Regions from separate parts of the Acetobacterium sp. MES1 genome, predicted to be linked through region 1. Evidence: riboswitches for the same ligand, from Rfam matches in the RefSeq annotation. Region 1 holds a riboswitch; each other region holds the start of a gene.
What was found. A riboswitch is a leader RNA that binds a small molecule or an ion and turns the genes downstream of it on or off. The one in region 1 is predicted to bind cyclic di-GMP.
Positions count from the first base shown of each region.

Region 1 (4,217 bases):
AAAGAGAAACCGGATGATCGACATTGTGATTGGTCGAAAATGGCACCTGTTTATTTCCACCATACACTGAGCTTGATGAGGCATAAAGAAGATGCTCCACTGGATAATTGCGACATGCTTCAAGGATATTCATAAATCCCACAAGGTTGGAATCCAGATAGGCATAAGGGTTAGTGATTGAATAACGGACGCCAGCTTGCGCAGCCAGATTAACCACATAGTCGGGTCGATGGGTTTCGAAAACTTGATCGACTGCAGCTTCATTTTTTAAATCCACTTGATAGAAACTAAACTTGCAATGATTTTTCAAGATAACCAAACGATCTTCTTTTAAGGATTGTTCGTAATAATCATTAAGATTGTCAATTCCAACTATTTGATGATTCTCGCCAAGCAATGAACTAGCTAAATGAAAACCAATGAAGCCTGCCACACCAGTAATTAGTATTTTCATTTTTACTCCGCCTTTTTCTCAAAACTTATTCATATTCCATTGTATGTATTTTACCCCTTTCAGCCGTAACTTACCACTATTTTAATGAATATTCATTCCGAAAAACCAGTTTTTCTTTTTTATCCTTTTGCAGCAAAAAAATAAGCCCTGCAAAAGCACGGCTTATTTTTTCTTGATCTTTTATTTTGTTTCAGAAATAATTCCAATTATTCTTTTTTCTTAATCAACCTTTGCTGTCAGCAGATTAAAATTATTGGTAGCCACGGAAAAATCAGAGCTGGAATTCAGTCGCTGGAATCCGCTGTAAGAATTATTGGACACTTGAATCTGGGTTCCTTCGGGATTATAAATCAGATAAGAGTAGGATGCGCCGCTATTGGTAAAGGTATTGTTTCGCAGCACGGCCTGTGATCCCACACCTCTGAATCCGATACCGTATTTGTCGATACTGCTGTACTGGAAGCTGGAGTTTTCAACCACGACATTGGTTGTCTTGGAAGTGCTGCTGGCACTGATTAACGGAATTTTATTGACATTTGTAACGTTCATTCCAGAGATCGTGGTATCCTTCACTTCTCCGATAAACCAGTACAATGCACCGGCCATCCCGGTTGAGTCAACGGTAACATTGCTAATACTTGCCTGATAGCTGTTGCCGATGCTGAATGCGCCAATATCGGTGGTTGTTGGCTTGGCACCACTGATGTTGACATCGCTGATGGTTAAGCTGTTGGCATCAGCAATTTTGAATCCCAGACCGCTGCCAGTGATGGTTAAGCCTTTAACTGTGACGTTATTGGCACCAGTATTGATGTGCATCCCGACAACGCTGTTCTTGACACGACAATTTTCAAAGACGATGTGATCCGGTGGGGTTGGGAATTTTTCATTACCAGCTACAGCAATACCGCCACCAGGGGCATTATTGAACTCGACGTTTCGAAACAGGAAATTGCTGTTATCGCCGCGAATATAAGCTGCATGAAGCCATTTTGTTCCGCCATCATTGGCGTTAAGAATACTGTCGGTCATGGTTAAGTTGTTAGTTCCGGAAATCTGAATGGGCATCCCGGTTTTATCAATTTTAAGATTGCTGACGGTGACTCCCTGGTTGCGGCTGCTTCCGGATTGTCCCATTTTCAGACCCACATACATACTGTCCATCGAAACATCTTTGATCGTCAGATTGCTGATGCCCTGGAAAAACATTCCCTGAACGTTACTGATCATGCTGTTGGCATAATAGTCGGCTCCAGCGATGGTGTTCTGGGATTTTAGTGTCAACCCTTCAAGGGTAACATTTGAAATGTATGAAGCCGGATTTGACCACAAAATATTTGCTACGGCTGACGGCTGTGGCGCCATGTACAAGGTAGCCCCATAACCGCTGATTCTGGTATTGTTCTTGACTTCCAGTTGACTGGTAACCACATAGGTTCCTGCCGGAATTGTCAAGGTAACGTTTTTACTGCTGGCATCATTAATGGCATTTTGAATCGCTGCCGTATCATTGGTGATGCCATCCCCTTTTGCGCCAAAATCTTTGACACTGACTCCCTGATTCACTGGTGTTGTTGGTGGTGTGACAACTGGTTCAGTCACTACGGGTTCAGTCACTACGGGTTCAGTCACTACGGGTTCAGTCACTACGGGTTCGGTCACCACGGGTTCGGTCACCACGGGTTGTGTAACTGTGACAGGTTTTTTAGGAGGTCTGACTCTGGCTGCAAATGCCGAATTTATTGGCATAACACTAAATAACACAAATAATGTGACTAAAAAAACAGATATTTTTTTCATGATGGTATTCCTTTCGGTAGCCGGCTGCCATTTTACAGGCCCTTAGCTTTGCGTCCCAACTTTTCAGTTGGTTTGCCTTTTTCGTTGAATAACGATGAATTGCAAATAAAAAACTTCCCTTTCGGTAACTGGCTGCCATTTTACAGGCCCTTTAGCTTTGCGTCCCTATTTTTCAACAGGTTTGCCTTTATCGTTGGAAAGTGATTCCACGATCAATATTAAAATTTTGTAATCGCTTTTTTTGAGTATGTTACCTTCCTTTCGGTAGCTGGCTGCCATTTTACAGGCCCTTTAGCTTTGCGTCTCTGACTTTCACCAAATTTGCTTTTATCGTAGAAAATAAACGGCACCTTAAACAACTCCCCAAATCAAATTGATTTGTTAAGTATTGTTTTATACGTTCCATTTTTTGAATCGCACTTACATACAATCTCTTAACTGAGCAAATATTCGAATATTAAAATATTTGCTTTTCTTGGGCTCACTATATCACATTTTTGGATACTAGTCAATGCCTTGTTTAACTTTTTTTAAATTTGTTTTTGCCAGAGCTTCAAAACCGTCACATGCGCTATATGTTGATGCCAGAAATATTCTGTTCCAAGATATGGTATCTCTTCGGATCAATTGCTATCCTTGCCAAAATGGCTTAATTGTCAGATATTTTTGATTTCAGAAATCGGTAGTTTGTGATGCAACTCATTTTATTTTTTTAACTTAACGCAGATAAATCACATTTTTGGGTAATAAATAAATGTACCCAATCAGTCTTTTTTTACACGAAACTTTGTATCGGGAGGCGCTAAATTATGTTTAAAAATTTTAAATCACAACTGATTAAAATGGATGCACGATTGTTCAATGGTACTCTCAAGGCATTTTATATAAAACATATCCAGTATAAAGGCAAAGCATATTTTTTAACCAAAGAATTATATTTTCCACCACATACAACTGCGAACAAGAGCGTCCGGATGGGTTCTGCTGGCGAATTATTAGCGGTTGGTGGCGATCTAAGCCCTGAACGAATTATTTTTGCTTTCAAAAATGGTATTTACCCATCATCACTTGTTGATCAGCCAATTTTATGGTGGACTTCAGAGATCCGTTGTGTTTTGTTTCCTGAGCATCTTCATATTTCAAAAGTCATGTGGCGTTTAATTAAGCACAACCATTTTCACCTGACCGTGGACAAAGCGTTTGATGATGTCATCAATGGCTGTACCGAATCCCGAGAAGCGTACACCTGGCTCACCCCTGACCGTAAAAAATCGTGTTGCACTTTACATGATTTAGGTTACAAACACTCCATCGAGGTTTGGCAAGATGGCAATCTGGTGGCCGGATTGTTTGGCTTCTCATGCGGCTCATATTTTTATATCTCTTCAATGTTTACACGTGTTAACCACGCTTCGAAATTTGCCATGATCGCCTTGACCATTCGACTGGAAGAATTGAACTGTACGATGATCGATTGCGGAACCTGGCCAACCGATCATCTCAAAAGCATGGGCGTCGTCACAATCGAGCGTGACGAGTTTCTGAAGCGATTAGACCAAAGCATCAATGTTCCTGCAATTATCAATAACTGGGAAGAGCTTTTTGAAAACTGGGACTTTTGCCAAGCCGTCAAAAATCACTTAGTAAAAAATAACCTCGATCCGATATCTTGAATTCTTTTAATGTCGCAATGATCTAATTGTGGCCTTCAACCAGGTCATATTCTGTTAGCATCGCTTTAATTCGATCCCTGGGATTAAACATCATCACATCAATGATCGATAAGTTTGGCACAAACTGATAATAAAATTGTCGGTATTCTAATGTCTCCCTCGTTTTAATAAATTTAAGTTCAATACCATTTTCTGCAAATTTACGTTTTGAATATAAATCCATTCCACCGATCGAATTTATGTAACGTTTTGCCTTCAATTCTTTGCACACATAAATAACTGAATCCTGA
Region 1 is NZ_MJUY01000036.1:88,128-92,344, forward strand. Features, by position in the region: gene BI182_RS11035 (NAD-dependent epimerase) at 1-454, opposite strand, end outside; gene BI182_RS11040 (glycosyl hydrolase family 28-related protein) at 674-2,254, opposite strand; cyclic di-GMP riboswitch class I at 2,267-2,341, opposite strand; cyclic di-GMP riboswitch class I at 2,375-2,450, opposite strand; cyclic di-GMP riboswitch class I at 2,515-2,590, opposite strand; gene aat (leucyl/phenylalanyl-tRNA--protein transferase) at 3,064-3,927, shown strand; gene BI182_RS11050 (WbqC family protein) at 3,950-4,217, opposite strand, start outside.

Region 2 (4,217 bases), on a different contig from region 1:
CGTTTTGGCATTATGGAACTGATACAAATCGATGGTATCGGTTTGTAACTCGGCCAGACTGGTTTTAACATCAGCCATTACCTCATCATAGCTGAGTTTTGGGGTTTTTGTAGCCAGGTAAAAATGTTCCCGACCCCATTGTTTCAATGCTTCCCCGATCATTTCTTCACTGTTGGTGTAAGCTCTGGCAGTGTCAATAAAATTAACGCCTTCTTCAATAAGGTTTTCAACAATTTCGTCAACTTCCCATTGGTTACAGCGTTGGATTGGAATGCCACCAAAGCCAATAAGGGATACTTCTAATCCGGTTTGTCCCAGTACTCGCGTTTCCATTTTACACCTCTTCTTTTCTTGGTTTTGCCCATTTTATCATATCAAATCACAAAAGTCATCTGTTATGCGGGAATTGGCTCAAAGATCCGTTGCATTTCAACTTTCTTTCAGGTTGGTAGATGAACATTAATTGACACTCCAATCGCTGATGGTGTAAAATGAAACTATGTTAATAGTTAAGAAAGAAGGTAAGAATTATGAGTATTCGTTTCGATCTCTCTTATGCAAATATAGATTCCAGTGAGTTTGAAAGCCGCTATCAACAGTTGGCTCAAGCCAATGATGACTTGAACAATAAAACTGGGGTGGGCAATGATTTTCTGGGCTGGGTGGACTATCCGATCAAATATGATCAGGATGAATTTGTCCGGATTAAAGAGGCCGCCGAAAAAATTAAAGAGCGTTGCGATGCGTTGGTGGTGATTGGTATCGGTGGTTCCTATTTAGGCGCAAAAGCAGTCATTACAGCCCTGACCAGCCCTTTTTATAATGAAGAACCCCGAGCAGTACGAAAAGCCCCTAAAATATATTTTGCCGGTCAGAATATCAGTGGAAAATATCTGGAAAAGTTGCTGGCACTGCTTGCGGATCAGGATGTCTGTGTCAATGTTATTTCGAAATCCGGGACAACCACGGAACCGGCCATCGCCTTTCGGTTTTTCAAACAGTTTTTGGAAGATAAGTATGGCAAAGCGGGGGCACAGGAGCGGATCTTTGTGACAACGGATGCCGCCCGGGGAGCCTTAAAGTTTATGGCTGATGAAGAAGGCTACGAAACCTTCGTGATTCCCGATGATATTGGCGGTCGTTACTCCGTTTATACCGCCGTCGGTTTGCTGCCCATTGCAGCAGCGGGGATTGATATTGATGCGCTGATGGACGGTGGAAAATCTGGCTATGAGGAGTATAACAAACCGGAGTTTGAAAAAAACCCCTGTTTCCAATATGCATTGTATCGGAATGTCCTTTACAACCGCAGCAAGAATATTGAAATATTAGTGGATTATGATCCCTCTCTGGAGTATCTGGCAGAGTGGTGGAAACAATTATTTGGTGAAAGTGACGGTAAAGATGGCAAGGGTCTTTTTCCGGCTTCGGCGCATTTTTCCACCGATCTCCATTCGCTGGGGCAGATGATTCAGGATGGTCCCAAAAACCATTTTGAAACCGTAATTGTCATCGAAGCGGATCAATCGGATCTCAAAGTTTTCCGGGACGAAAAGAATCTGGAAGGACTTAACTACCTCACCGGCTGGGAAATCGATGCTGTCAATGAAAAAGCCTTTATGGGCACCCTGCTGGCTCATGTTGATGGCGGAGTCCCCAATGGGATCATCCGACTTAAAAAACTGGATGCCTTTCATATTGGCAAACTGATTTATTTTTTCGAAAAAGCCTGTGGCTTAAATGGTTATTTACTGGGGGTTAATCCTTTTGATCAGCCCGGAGTGGAAGCCTATAAAAAGAATATGTTTGCCTTGCTGCATAAGCCTGGTTATGAAGATCTGACTGCCGAATTGGAAGAACGGCTATAGACAATCACAGCGTCCACAAAAGAATCGGCTATTCTTTGCGATAGTGGCAACGAAAGAATGAAAAATTGAATATTTAGCACACGACAGATCGTTACAATTGTGATACAATATTAAAAAAAATAATACAAATTGTCGATTAACGTTCCTGAAAAAACGCCAAAAAATATGGTTCTTCGGCATAAAAAATACTGAATTACAGGGCAAAACTGTTGTGAAATAGTGACGCAAAGCTAAAGGGACTTTCTTAAGTCAGCCAGTTACTCAAATAGATTTAACGATTTAGGAGGTAATGGTGAAGAAATATGACGAAAAAAAGTTTTTAATTCTCAGCTTTGCGTTGTTTTTTTTGGTCATGATGATGGGCTTCATTAATTTTGTGGCTTTAACTCAGGAGTCTTACGAGATAATTCTGGGGACGCTTCTCTATGGTCTGGCGTTTATGGGTCTCTTTGTGATCAGTTTAAGCAGTAATCTTGCCATCGGTACCTTTAAAAAAGAAATCCAGCGGCTTAAGCAGCTCCAGGATTTTGATTTTTTAACGGGTTGCCCCAACTGGATCACGTTTAAAAAGGAGTGTGAACGAATCCTGGACACAGATAATAGCCTTGATTATGCGATGGTTATCTTTGATATCGATAAGTTTAAGGCCATCAATGACTTATACGGGCACCAGACCGGTAATGAAATCCTCACTGCTATCGCAAAAATATTAGAAAAGTATCTCAATGAAGAAGAGCTTTTTGCCCGAATGGCCACCGATAATTTTTGTATTTTAATGAACTATGAGGGCTATGGAGAGTTTTCTCAGAGGCTGGAAAATTTAATTCGCAAAATCAATAGTTACTCTCAGAAATTCATCGTCAGCATCTCTATGGGTATCTATCTGATTGGCGAAACGGAGTTGGATATTAGTGCGCTTAGTGATCGTGCCAATATGGCAAAACGGTCGATCAAAGATAATTCCCAGATTAGCTATGCATTTTATGAAGAATCCATGCGGGTTGCACTGATTCTTGAAAATGAAATTGAAAACCGAATGGAAAAAGCATTGGCAAGTGGCGAATTTGAAGTTTATCTTCAGCCCAAATATCTGTTTTCGGACGAACAGATTATTGGTGCCGAGGCGCTGGTGCGCTGGAATGATCCCGAGCGGGGGATGCTGCCACCCAATGAATTTATTCCCTTGTTTGAAAAAAATGGGTTTGTCAAAAAAATTGATACCTATATGTTTGAAGCGGTGTGCAAGCTACTGGCCAAATGGCAAAAAGAAATGGATCAACTGACCAATATGATTATTTCGGTTAATTTTTCCCGGCTTCATCTGGAAAATATGCTGTTACCGGAAGAATTGCTGGCTATTACCAATCGTTATCAGATCGATCCTAAAATGATCGAAATTGAGCTGACCGAAGGTACGATTTTTAATAATGATGTCCAGATGGTTGAGATTATGAATCATTTAAAAGATTTTGGATTTCATATTTCCATTGATGATTTTGGTCGGGCCTATTCATCTCTCAACACCTTAAAAAACCTACCAGCGGATATTTTAAAATTGGACAAGGCTTTTTTCAGCGAATCGACGGATAATGCCCGGGGAGAGAAGATCATTACCAGTATGTTGAACATGGCCAAGGATCTGGATCTGATTACCGTGGCTGAAGGGGTGGAAACCCGGGAACAGGTGGAGTTTCTTAAAGAGAAGGGGTGCGACATTGCTCAGGGATTTTTCTATGCCAAGCCCATGAATGTGTTTGAATTTGAAGATCTTGTCAAAGAAAAACTGAAATCAGCTTAGGCTGGATTTCAGTTTTTTTAAGTGTTTATCGCAGGCGATGATTATTCTGAAGGATTTTCAAAATTCAGACCACCACAGGTAATGTCGGCAAAAACCGAGAGGGCCACTGAATGATCGGGATCGATACAAACCGTGTGATCGGCAATTCCGCCAAATTTACAGGTATCAACAATTTTTAGCCGGAAGTTGTCAGGAACAATGATGTTTAGGCCACCATTAACGATGTTGATATCCATGCGATACGCATCTTTTTCGGTGATCACCTCTGAAAAATCAAGCTGCATGCCCCCAAAGAAGGCTCCGATTTTTATGTCCTGCATCGTTTGCTTTTGGTAATCTTTCATTTTTCCGCCATAGAGAACGGCTTCATCCAGCGATTTGGGACTCTTATCCAGACTGTCTTCAAATGTTTTGGCCTTTTTTATCACACCGGCGTGATAAAGCGCCACGCTGGTGGCCAAAATAACACTGGTTCCGATGAGTATGTTTTTTATCTTCATGATTGATCCTTCCTGTTCTTTTTAATCAGTTTACCATGATTTTAAGAAGAA
Region 2 is NZ_MJUY01000004.1:53,879-58,095, forward strand. Features, by position in the region: gene BI182_RS01195 (aldo/keto reductase) at 1-333, opposite strand, end outside; gene BI182_RS01200 (glucose-6-phosphate isomerase) at 531-1,868, shown strand; cyclic di-GMP riboswitch class I at 2,058-2,133, shown strand; gene BI182_RS01205 (putative bifunctional diguanylate cyclase/phosphodiesterase) at 2,161-3,666, shown strand; gene BI182_RS01210 (LiaF domain-containing protein) at 3,708-4,166, opposite strand.
Region 2: linked by a shared signal. The riboswitch ahead of BI182_RS01205 (putative bifunctional diguanylate cyclase/phosphodiesterase) and the one ahead of BI182_RS11040 (glycosyl hydrolase family 28-related protein) in region 1 are both predicted to bind cyclic di-GMP.

Region 3 (4,217 bases), on a different contig from region 1:
GTGGAACGAAACCTGCCCAAGATCAATCAGACCCAGGTCAATATTTTGGCCGGGCTGACCTTTGATGTGGGACTCCGCTCGATCCTGCGGCAGGATCCTGACATTATCATGGTCGGTGAAACTCGGGACACCGAAACCGCCTCGATTGCTGTCCGTTCGGCCATTACCGGCCATCTGGTGCTGTCCACCCTCCATACCAACGACGCCGTGTCGGCGGTAGTTCGGCTCCAGGACATGGGCGTCGAGCCCTATCTGGTGGCCAACTCCCTGACCGGGGTGGTAGCCCAACGATTGGTCAAGAAAATCTGTCCCAACTGCCGCGAAGCCTATGTCGCTTCAGAAATTGAAAGAGAGCTGCTGGGAGAACCCCGGCTGACCACCCTCTACCGGGGCCGGGGCTGCCATATTTGTAATAATACCGGCTATAAAGGCAGAACTGCCATCCATGAAATTTTGGCGATTGATAAAACCATCCGCAATCTGATTTCCCGAAAAGAACCGATTGAGGATATTTATAACTATGTGGAACAAACCGGGAAGCTGATTCCGCTGAGAAAAAGTGTTGCTAATCTGACCATCCAGGGGATTACCTCGATGGAAGAATTTCTTAAATTATCATACTATGTGGAATAGGGAGGAGCCTGAGAATGCGTTTTTTAGATCTGGTCAACTATGGTCGCCGCAACGACTGTTCGGACATTCATTTATCCCGGGACCTGCCCCCGGTTTTTAGAAAAAACGGTCGCCTCTATCAGAGTGATTTTGAGCACAACCCGCAGCTGATTGAACAGCTGATTTTTAGCATCCTGACCCCGGCGGAGCGCAAAAAGCTGGAAGATGGAAGTGACCTGGATTTTTGCCATGTTACCCCGGAAGGGCTGCGGCAACGGGTCAATATCTATAAACAGCAGGGCAGCTATGCCGCCGCCATCCGCCTGCTTAACGATACCATCCCCAGCTTTGAGGAACTCAAGCTGCCACCGATTATCCGCAAGCTGGCATCGGAGCCCCGGGGGCTGATTCTGATTACCGGGCCCACTGGCAGCGGGAAATCAACCACCCTGGCCTCGATGATTGACTATATCAATACCAACCGGGCGGTCCATATCTTAACCATTGAAGACCCGGTGGAGTATAAGCATACACACAAGCACAGCATTGTTCATCAGCGGGAAATCGGGGTCGATGCCAGCTCCTTTGCCGCCGCCCTGCGGTCGTCGCTGCGGGAAGACCCGGATGTTATTCTGGTGGGCGAAATGCGGGACTACGAAACGGTATCGGCCGCCGTCACCGCCGCTGAAACCGGCCATCTGGTGCTGTCGACCCTGCATACCATTGGCGCCGCCAATACCATCGACCGAATCATTGACGTTTTTCCGCCCCACAGCCAACAGCAGATCCGCACCCAGCTGTCCAGCATTTTAAAAGGGGTCGTTACCCAGCAGCTGGTGCCCCTGGCTAGCGGCGAGGGCCGGATGGCCGCCCTGGAGGTGCTGATTGGCACCGATGCGGTCTTAAACCTGATCCGTGAAAACAAAACCCACCAACTGGCTTCGGTGATGCAAACCGGTGGCCGGGATGGGATGAAAACCCTCAATGCCGATTTGGCGATGCTGGTCCGCGACCAGAAAATCAGCTACGAGGTCGGCCTTGAGTGGGCCAGCGACAAGCAGGAGTTTAACCAGTATTTTGGGCGATAGCCTGTTATTAAAATAACGTCAGTTATAATTTGTAGGGGCGGTCCGTGACCGCCCACAACACGGTTGAAAATTCAGAACCTGTTCATAAAATGAACAAATTAAAAACACTTGGCTAAAAAACCACCTTATCCCATTAAAAATTTATAAAAAGATTAGCTTGACTTTTAATTGAAAAAGAATTACCCTAAGAGAGCGAAGAGCAAATCAGATGAAAGTCTGTGACGCAAAGCTTTAGGGTCTACGTTATGCTGGCGGTTTATACGCCAGATAATAGGACAGCCAGCTGCCACACGAGATGTGGCTTTTTTTGTGCCTAAAAGTTGAAATGATGGATAGAAATGACGGGCAGGTTTTTAAAGCGGGCAAATTTATGAGGGTTGTTACGCTTTCTAACGCAAGCGAATCAAAACAAGGCTAAAAAGAACAATGACTCAACCGCAAAAGAGTCATCTAAAATACAAAGGATATGTCACGAAGATGTAAAATATTAACTTGACTTTTTAATCACTATCAACTAAGATTAAACTAATGTAAATTCGAAAAAGGCAAAGCAGGGGAAACCCTGGGACGCAAAGCTAAAGGGTCTAAAGCCGTGGTCAGGGCACCAAACCACCACGATACGACAGCCAGCTGCCGCACGGTGAGAGTGCGGCTTTTTTTGACAAAAAATTTGGCAATAATGGAGCGGGATTAAGGCAGCTTAAGGAGAAGTGTGAGATAATCATTATCACTTACCAATCAGTCATATATAAAAATAAGTATATAAATCATCGCTGGCGCAGATGATCATATAGAGCATAAAAAAAACGAAATAAGGAGCAAAACATGGAACTGATTAATAAGATACGGAGAAGCAGAAAAGGGTTTACCCTGGTGGAAATTATTGTGGTATTGGTGATCCTGGCGGTGTTGGCGGCATTTACGATTCCTTCAATGATTGGATTTGTCAAAGATGCTAAAAAGAAAGCGGCGATTGCAGAACAGAGAGAAGTTTATGTAGCTGCGCAAGCAATCGCTACAGAATATTTTGCAAAAGACAAAGCTAATGCAAATACTAACCTAAATATAGCGACTCCCGCAGCGGCAGGTGCTATTGCGGTAAATTTAGGATCTGATGTGCTCAAAGGAGCGGACACAGATGCAGAAATTGCTGCTCTGCCTGAGGCGGCCAGAAAAATGTTGACTTTTCTGGGAACGGATATTAAAGCGAGTGAAGATGCTGGAGCTACTGATTCTTTATGGGTTGTAAAAATTGGTACAGATGGACAGGTAAAAGAAGTAACATATACAAGAGATGGAGAAGTCTTGGATCCGTTAAAGCCTAATTCAAAATTTGAGTAGTGAAATAAAGTTGATAGCCTATGCGCCATAGGATATTTTCTCCTCCCTCCCAGGCGCAAACCCGTCATTGGGTTTGCGGGGATAGGGAGATTTTTTTTATTTCAGCAGTTCATAAAAATCAAATATTCAGTAGGTGGGGACAATGAAGCAAACCAACACCAGCGTCAATCGGCGAGTCCACTACTAAAAAAAGCCAAATCTTTACATCCTTTTAAGCCAATCCGACGGATCACATGGTAAAATGAACCAACGTTTTGTCGTCAATCATTGCTGTCAAATTTTAAGGTTGGCAGCTTCACATTTCCGGGAGGTAAACCGTGAACCCAATTGCCAAATATCAGTTTCCTCCTGCCAAAAACGAGCCGGTCGCCTTTGATCGGGGGTTTCCCCTGGCGGTGGTCAGTATCCTGTTTTTTGTGGTGGTGATTATTGCCGGTCTGGTACTGAGTAGCCAGCACAGCGCCAATGCCGCCAATGCCCGGCTGGTCTATCTGGCCGCCCAGGCCAGAGCCATTGAGTCGGCGGCGACTGGTCACTACCAGGTGCCAGTGCAGGATGATCTGCTTGATTATATTGGCGTTGAGGTCAATCAGGATGCGGTCATCACTGTGGTTGATGAAAACCGGGATGCCACCATCGATTATATTGTCTATCGCCGGGGCGGACGGGTCACCAGCTATTCCCCCGGAAACCTTGAAGTTACCAAAGAAAAATAATGCGAAAGGAAAACGCCGATGGTTGCACTGATTCAATTTATTCTTTATCTCTATATTTTTGTCATCGGCATCGTCATCGGCAGTTTTCTTAACGTCGTCATTTATCGGGTGCCGCTGGAAATTTCGGTGGCTAACGGCCGTTCCTTTTGCCCGAACTGTAATGCCCCGATCAAGGGCTATCACAATATTCCGCTGTTTAGCTACCTCTGGCTGCGGGGCAAATGTGCCGATTGCGGCGGGTCCATATCCATCCGCTATCCGTTAGTCGAACTTTTTACCGGGCTGCTGGCGATTTTGATTTTTGCGGTCTACGGTTTTTCCTTTCAGTGGCTGGTGGTGTTTGCCGCCGGGGCGATTTTAATCTGCATCACGATGATCGATTTTGATACAATGATTATTCCCAATGGTCTGGTCATCGCCCTGATGGCCCCGGCGCTGCTCAGTTTTTTTGTTTTCACTG
Region 3 is NZ_MJUY01000009.1:7,556-11,772, reverse strand. Features, by position in the region: gene BI182_RS02690 (GspE/PulE family protein) at 1-633, shown strand, start outside; gene BI182_RS02685 (type IV pilus twitching motility protein PilT) at 648-1,700, shown strand; cyclic di-GMP riboswitch class I at 1,889-1,991, shown strand; cyclic di-GMP riboswitch class I at 2,235-2,338, shown strand; gene BI182_RS02680 (type II secretion system protein) at 2,526-3,041, shown strand; gene BI182_RS02675 (hypothetical protein) at 3,359-3,757, shown strand; gene BI182_RS02670 (prepilin peptidase) at 3,776-4,217, shown strand, end outside.
Region 3: linked by a shared signal. The riboswitch ahead of BI182_RS02680 (type II secretion system protein) and the one ahead of BI182_RS11040 (glycosyl hydrolase family 28-related protein) in region 1 are both predicted to bind cyclic di-GMP.

Region 4 (4,217 bases), on a different contig from region 1:
ATTGTTAACGTGGTTAATATTATAAAAGATAAAGTAACAAAATACAAAATAAAATAATTAAAAAAAAGGTTCTCTTAGAGATTAGTTAATGTTAAAATTATGTTAAATTCAAAAAGGTGATATAATTTAGAGAAATTCGATTATCCTGGTTAACATAAGGATATTAGGTTGCAAATGCATGGTCTTTCATTATGTTTATTAATTTGGAATAGATGTTGCCTTAATCAATGATTATTTTGGAGGAAATAATGACGTTAGAAATGCTGATTGGCCTTTTCGGAGGTTTAGGGTTATTTGTTTTTGGGATGCACATGATGAGCGAAGGCTTAAAAACGGTAGCTGGAACAAAAATGAAAAAACTATTGGAAGTTTTAACCAATAATAAGGTTAAAGCGATCCTGGTGGGAACCGTTGTCACAATGATTGTTCAGAGTTCCAGCACCACAACGGTGATGGTGGTTGGTTTTGTCAATGCTGCGCTGATGACACTTACCCAGGCGGCTGGGGTTATACTCGGTGCCAATATTGGAACAACAGTCACAGCTCAGTTAATTGCATTTAATGTGACGGAACTTGCACCCGTTTTTATCGGCTTTGGTGCCCTGATAACGCTTTTCAGTTCCCGCAAAAAAAATCGCGATTGGGGCAGTATCATGCTTGGTTTTGGGATCTTATTCTTTGGTATCGCTGCGATGTCAACTGCAATGGAGCCACTCCGGGAAAGTGAAGATTTCATTTATCTGTTATCAACTTATGGAAAAAATCCGCTGCTGGGAGTTTTGATCGGAACCCTGATCACCGGTATCATACAAAGCAGTAGTGCCTCCATTGGTTTGCTCCAGGCACTGGCCTTGTCAGGGGTATTTGCCAGTATTGGGGGAACCGGTGCGATCCAAATCTGTATTCCCATTTTAATCGGTACCAATATTGGAACCTGTGTGACCGCTCTGATTTCCTGCATTGGCACCTCCACGGCCGCAAAAAAAGCGGCCTTTATCCACCTTTTTGTTAATGTTTTTGGCGCCATCTGGGTGATGATCCTGCTCGTTGGGATGGACAGCATCATGGCGATTAATCCCATTTATGAATTCATTGTCAGTATTTCCGGCGTATTTATCAGTAGTAGCGGTGAGGTGGTTCCCAATGTGGCAAGACAAATTGCCATGGCGCATACCTTTTTTAATGTAGCCAACACCATTGTATTATTCCCCCTGATTAATTATTTTGTCACCTTTCTGGATCGAATCTATCCTGAGAAAGAAGAAGAAAAAGGATTGCAGCTGGATGATCGATTGCTCAATAATCCTTCTGTTGCTTTAGGTCAGGTTGTCAAAGAAACAAATCGCCTGGCCGAAATGAGTTTTAAGAATTTTAAAATCGCCTGTGAATCCATCATGGATGGGAATGAAAAGCTGGTTGAAGAAATAGTTAAGCGGGAAGAACGCATTGATGAATTTCAGCAAGGCATCGTGGAATACTCGGTTAAGCTTTCAAACGAAAATATGTCGGAAGAAGAAAATGATCGTCTGGCCTTCGTCATGAAAGGGAGCCATGATCTGGAGCGAATTGGCGATCATGCCATGAATATCGGGGAGCTGGCTGAGATGCGGGCGACTAATAAAATCGTCTTCAGTGATATTGCCAATCAGGAAGTGTTAAATTTAATCAGTTTGACTTCCAACACACTCAGAGATATGGTAGAATTAATGGAAACAGAAGAGTCAAGCTTATGTTATAAAATTCTTGATGAAGAAGAAGAAATTGATGAAATGACAGAAAGCTTAAAGGATGACCACATCCGTCGTCTTAACGAGGGAATCTGCAATCCTTATGCCGGAGTCATTTTTCTGGATCTGTTGACCAATATTGAACGGGTTGGTGATCATGCCTCGAACATTGCCCAGGGTATTTTAGGTTTAAAACTGCATCAGGGGTTGATTGCCAAAGATGATTATGACAATGAGATGGAAGATAGTCAGCAATAAATACAACCAACCTGGTAGGGTCAAAACGCAGATAAATACAGCTAAATAGAGGTGTTTACAAGAAATTTACCTTAAAGAAAGTAATATTTTCATTGACAATGAGAGGATTATATCGTAATATTACAACAACGTAATATTGGCATACTTATTGAAAAGTAAGGACGCAAAACTACAGGGTCTAAATACGGTGGTATATGACAGCCAGTTGCAAATTGAGATGGTGATTACCATGATGAGCAGTGGCAATGTCGCTGCTTTTTTTTGTTAGAAATTAAACCATAAAATGAGTTGCAGGGTTATAGTCGACTGTTATATAATAATGACCGGTTTGTTTTTCAGGAAAGATTCTTTTGACGGAAACAATTGTTATTTAAAATAGGAGTTTTCTTAAGATCCAATTTAATTTGTGATATAGATGTTTACAGAGGTCTTTTTCGCTTATATAGTATACATATAGTATGTAGGTTATTGCGGTCGTTTCGGCTGTTATAATAAACGAACAATTTTAATTGTTCGATATGTTAGCGGTACGTTTTTGTATCGGTAATAATTAAATTTACGAAGGGAGGTAGGCAATGAATTTAGAGTTTCAAGCGACAGGAAAGTCGACAATGACGGGAGTGAGAGGGTTTAATTTGCAATCAGAAAATCCGTCCACCAGTCAGTCATGCGGACACGAAAGAAGCGCCCAGTTTAAAGATTTGCTGGATCAGTCAAAACAGAATGTCAGCCATGCGGATCATCATTTGGAGAAGGTTCGAAAGAATCAGCGGGAAACCAAATCGATTGCGGAAAACAATCGACGGCAAAGCGATCAAACATCACTAAAAGATGATGCGGTCACGACTATTGATGATCAAGTTGAAGAACCGAAGGAAGCGGAGCTAAAAAGCGATGAAGGACAGCAAAGCAGTTCTTTATCAACACTGGATTCAGCACAGTTAATGGCTATCCAGAGTTTTCAGGGAGGTATCGAAACAGCACTGACACGGCTTAACCTGAAATTAGGGATTGAAGGGGTTGAAGAGCCGAAGACAGGCAGTGATCAGGGGCAAATGCTCGTCTTGGCAGGCAAAGTTACAAAAGAAGAGATGCTGATTTTTCAACAAAACACCAGCCAGATGGAAAGTGAAAACCAAGTCAAAATTGATGGTGATCCGGAGATAGTTAAAGGTGTCAAGCCTGAGCAAGCGAGTGTACAAACCTCTGATAATGAAGGTGATCAATCTTTAAAAAAAGAAAATCAAATCGAGCTGGGAGATGAATTCAAATTTACAATTTCAACAGATTCCCGGCGACAAATGTTTAAACAGGTTGAAGCCGTTAGACCTGTGTTGACAGAAATAAAATTTTCAGAAGATGCTGAACCGGAAATAGCGGCAACAACATTCAGAGAAGATACTGAACCGGAGATAGCAGCAACAACATTCAGAGAAGACACTGAACCGAAAATGGCGGCAAGAACATTTAGTGAAGATGTTGAACCGGAAATTGCAATAACTGAATATGCTGAATCTGGCTTAGTGGATGATGTTTCTAAAATCACAGGGGGCGTTGCAAAGAATGAGGAACGATCAGGGGAAGAATCTGATGACAAAAGAATATTAGTATCGGATGTTCTAGAAAAAGCACAAGGGCAAATTGGAGATCAGAATTTAGAAAAAATGAATAGCCGGGAAGTTAATATGGCCGCTGTTAATTCAAACAAAAGCGCAGAAGTTCAAGCAACGAACAAAACAGAGGTCGCTCAGCAGGTTCAGCAGAAAATTCTTCAGAATTTCGAGCCCAACAAGCCAACGGTATTTCAAATGACCTTGTCACCAGATAATTTAGGCGATATTGATGTCAAATTGAGCTACGATCAGGGAAAACTGATCATTGATATTATGGCCGTCAGCCAGGAAACCCAAAAACTATTGGGAAAACAAATTAATCAATTGGTTAGAGGTTTGGCGCTTCAGAATGTTCAAGTGGAAACGGTGCACTTAAATACCCCGGTAGAACAAAGTGGCGATAGTCAGAACGCAGCATTTATGATGAACAATGGTTCTGATCCCAATCAAAATCAAAATCAGGCTCTGTTAAGAGAACGGTTTATTAAAAGCAGCGGAGTATTAAACAGCATCACAACAAATGGTGATGAAGACGAATCGGTATTAATTCCCCAGAATCTCCAGAACTATACCAACCACCGTGTGAATTATTTGATTTAAGGAGGAAGATATAATGGCG
Region 4 is NZ_MJUY01000047.1:25,847-30,063, reverse strand. Features, by position in the region: gene BI182_RS12390 (Na/Pi cotransporter family protein) at 249-1,985, shown strand; cyclic di-GMP riboswitch class I at 2,114-2,198, shown strand; gene BI182_RS12385 (flagellar hook-length control protein FliK) at 2,561-4,198, shown strand; gene BI182_RS12380 (flagellar hook assembly protein FlgD) at 4,212-4,217, shown strand, end outside.
Region 4: linked by a shared signal. The riboswitch ahead of BI182_RS12385 (flagellar hook-length control protein FliK) and the one ahead of BI182_RS11040 (glycosyl hydrolase family 28-related protein) in region 1 are both predicted to bind cyclic di-GMP.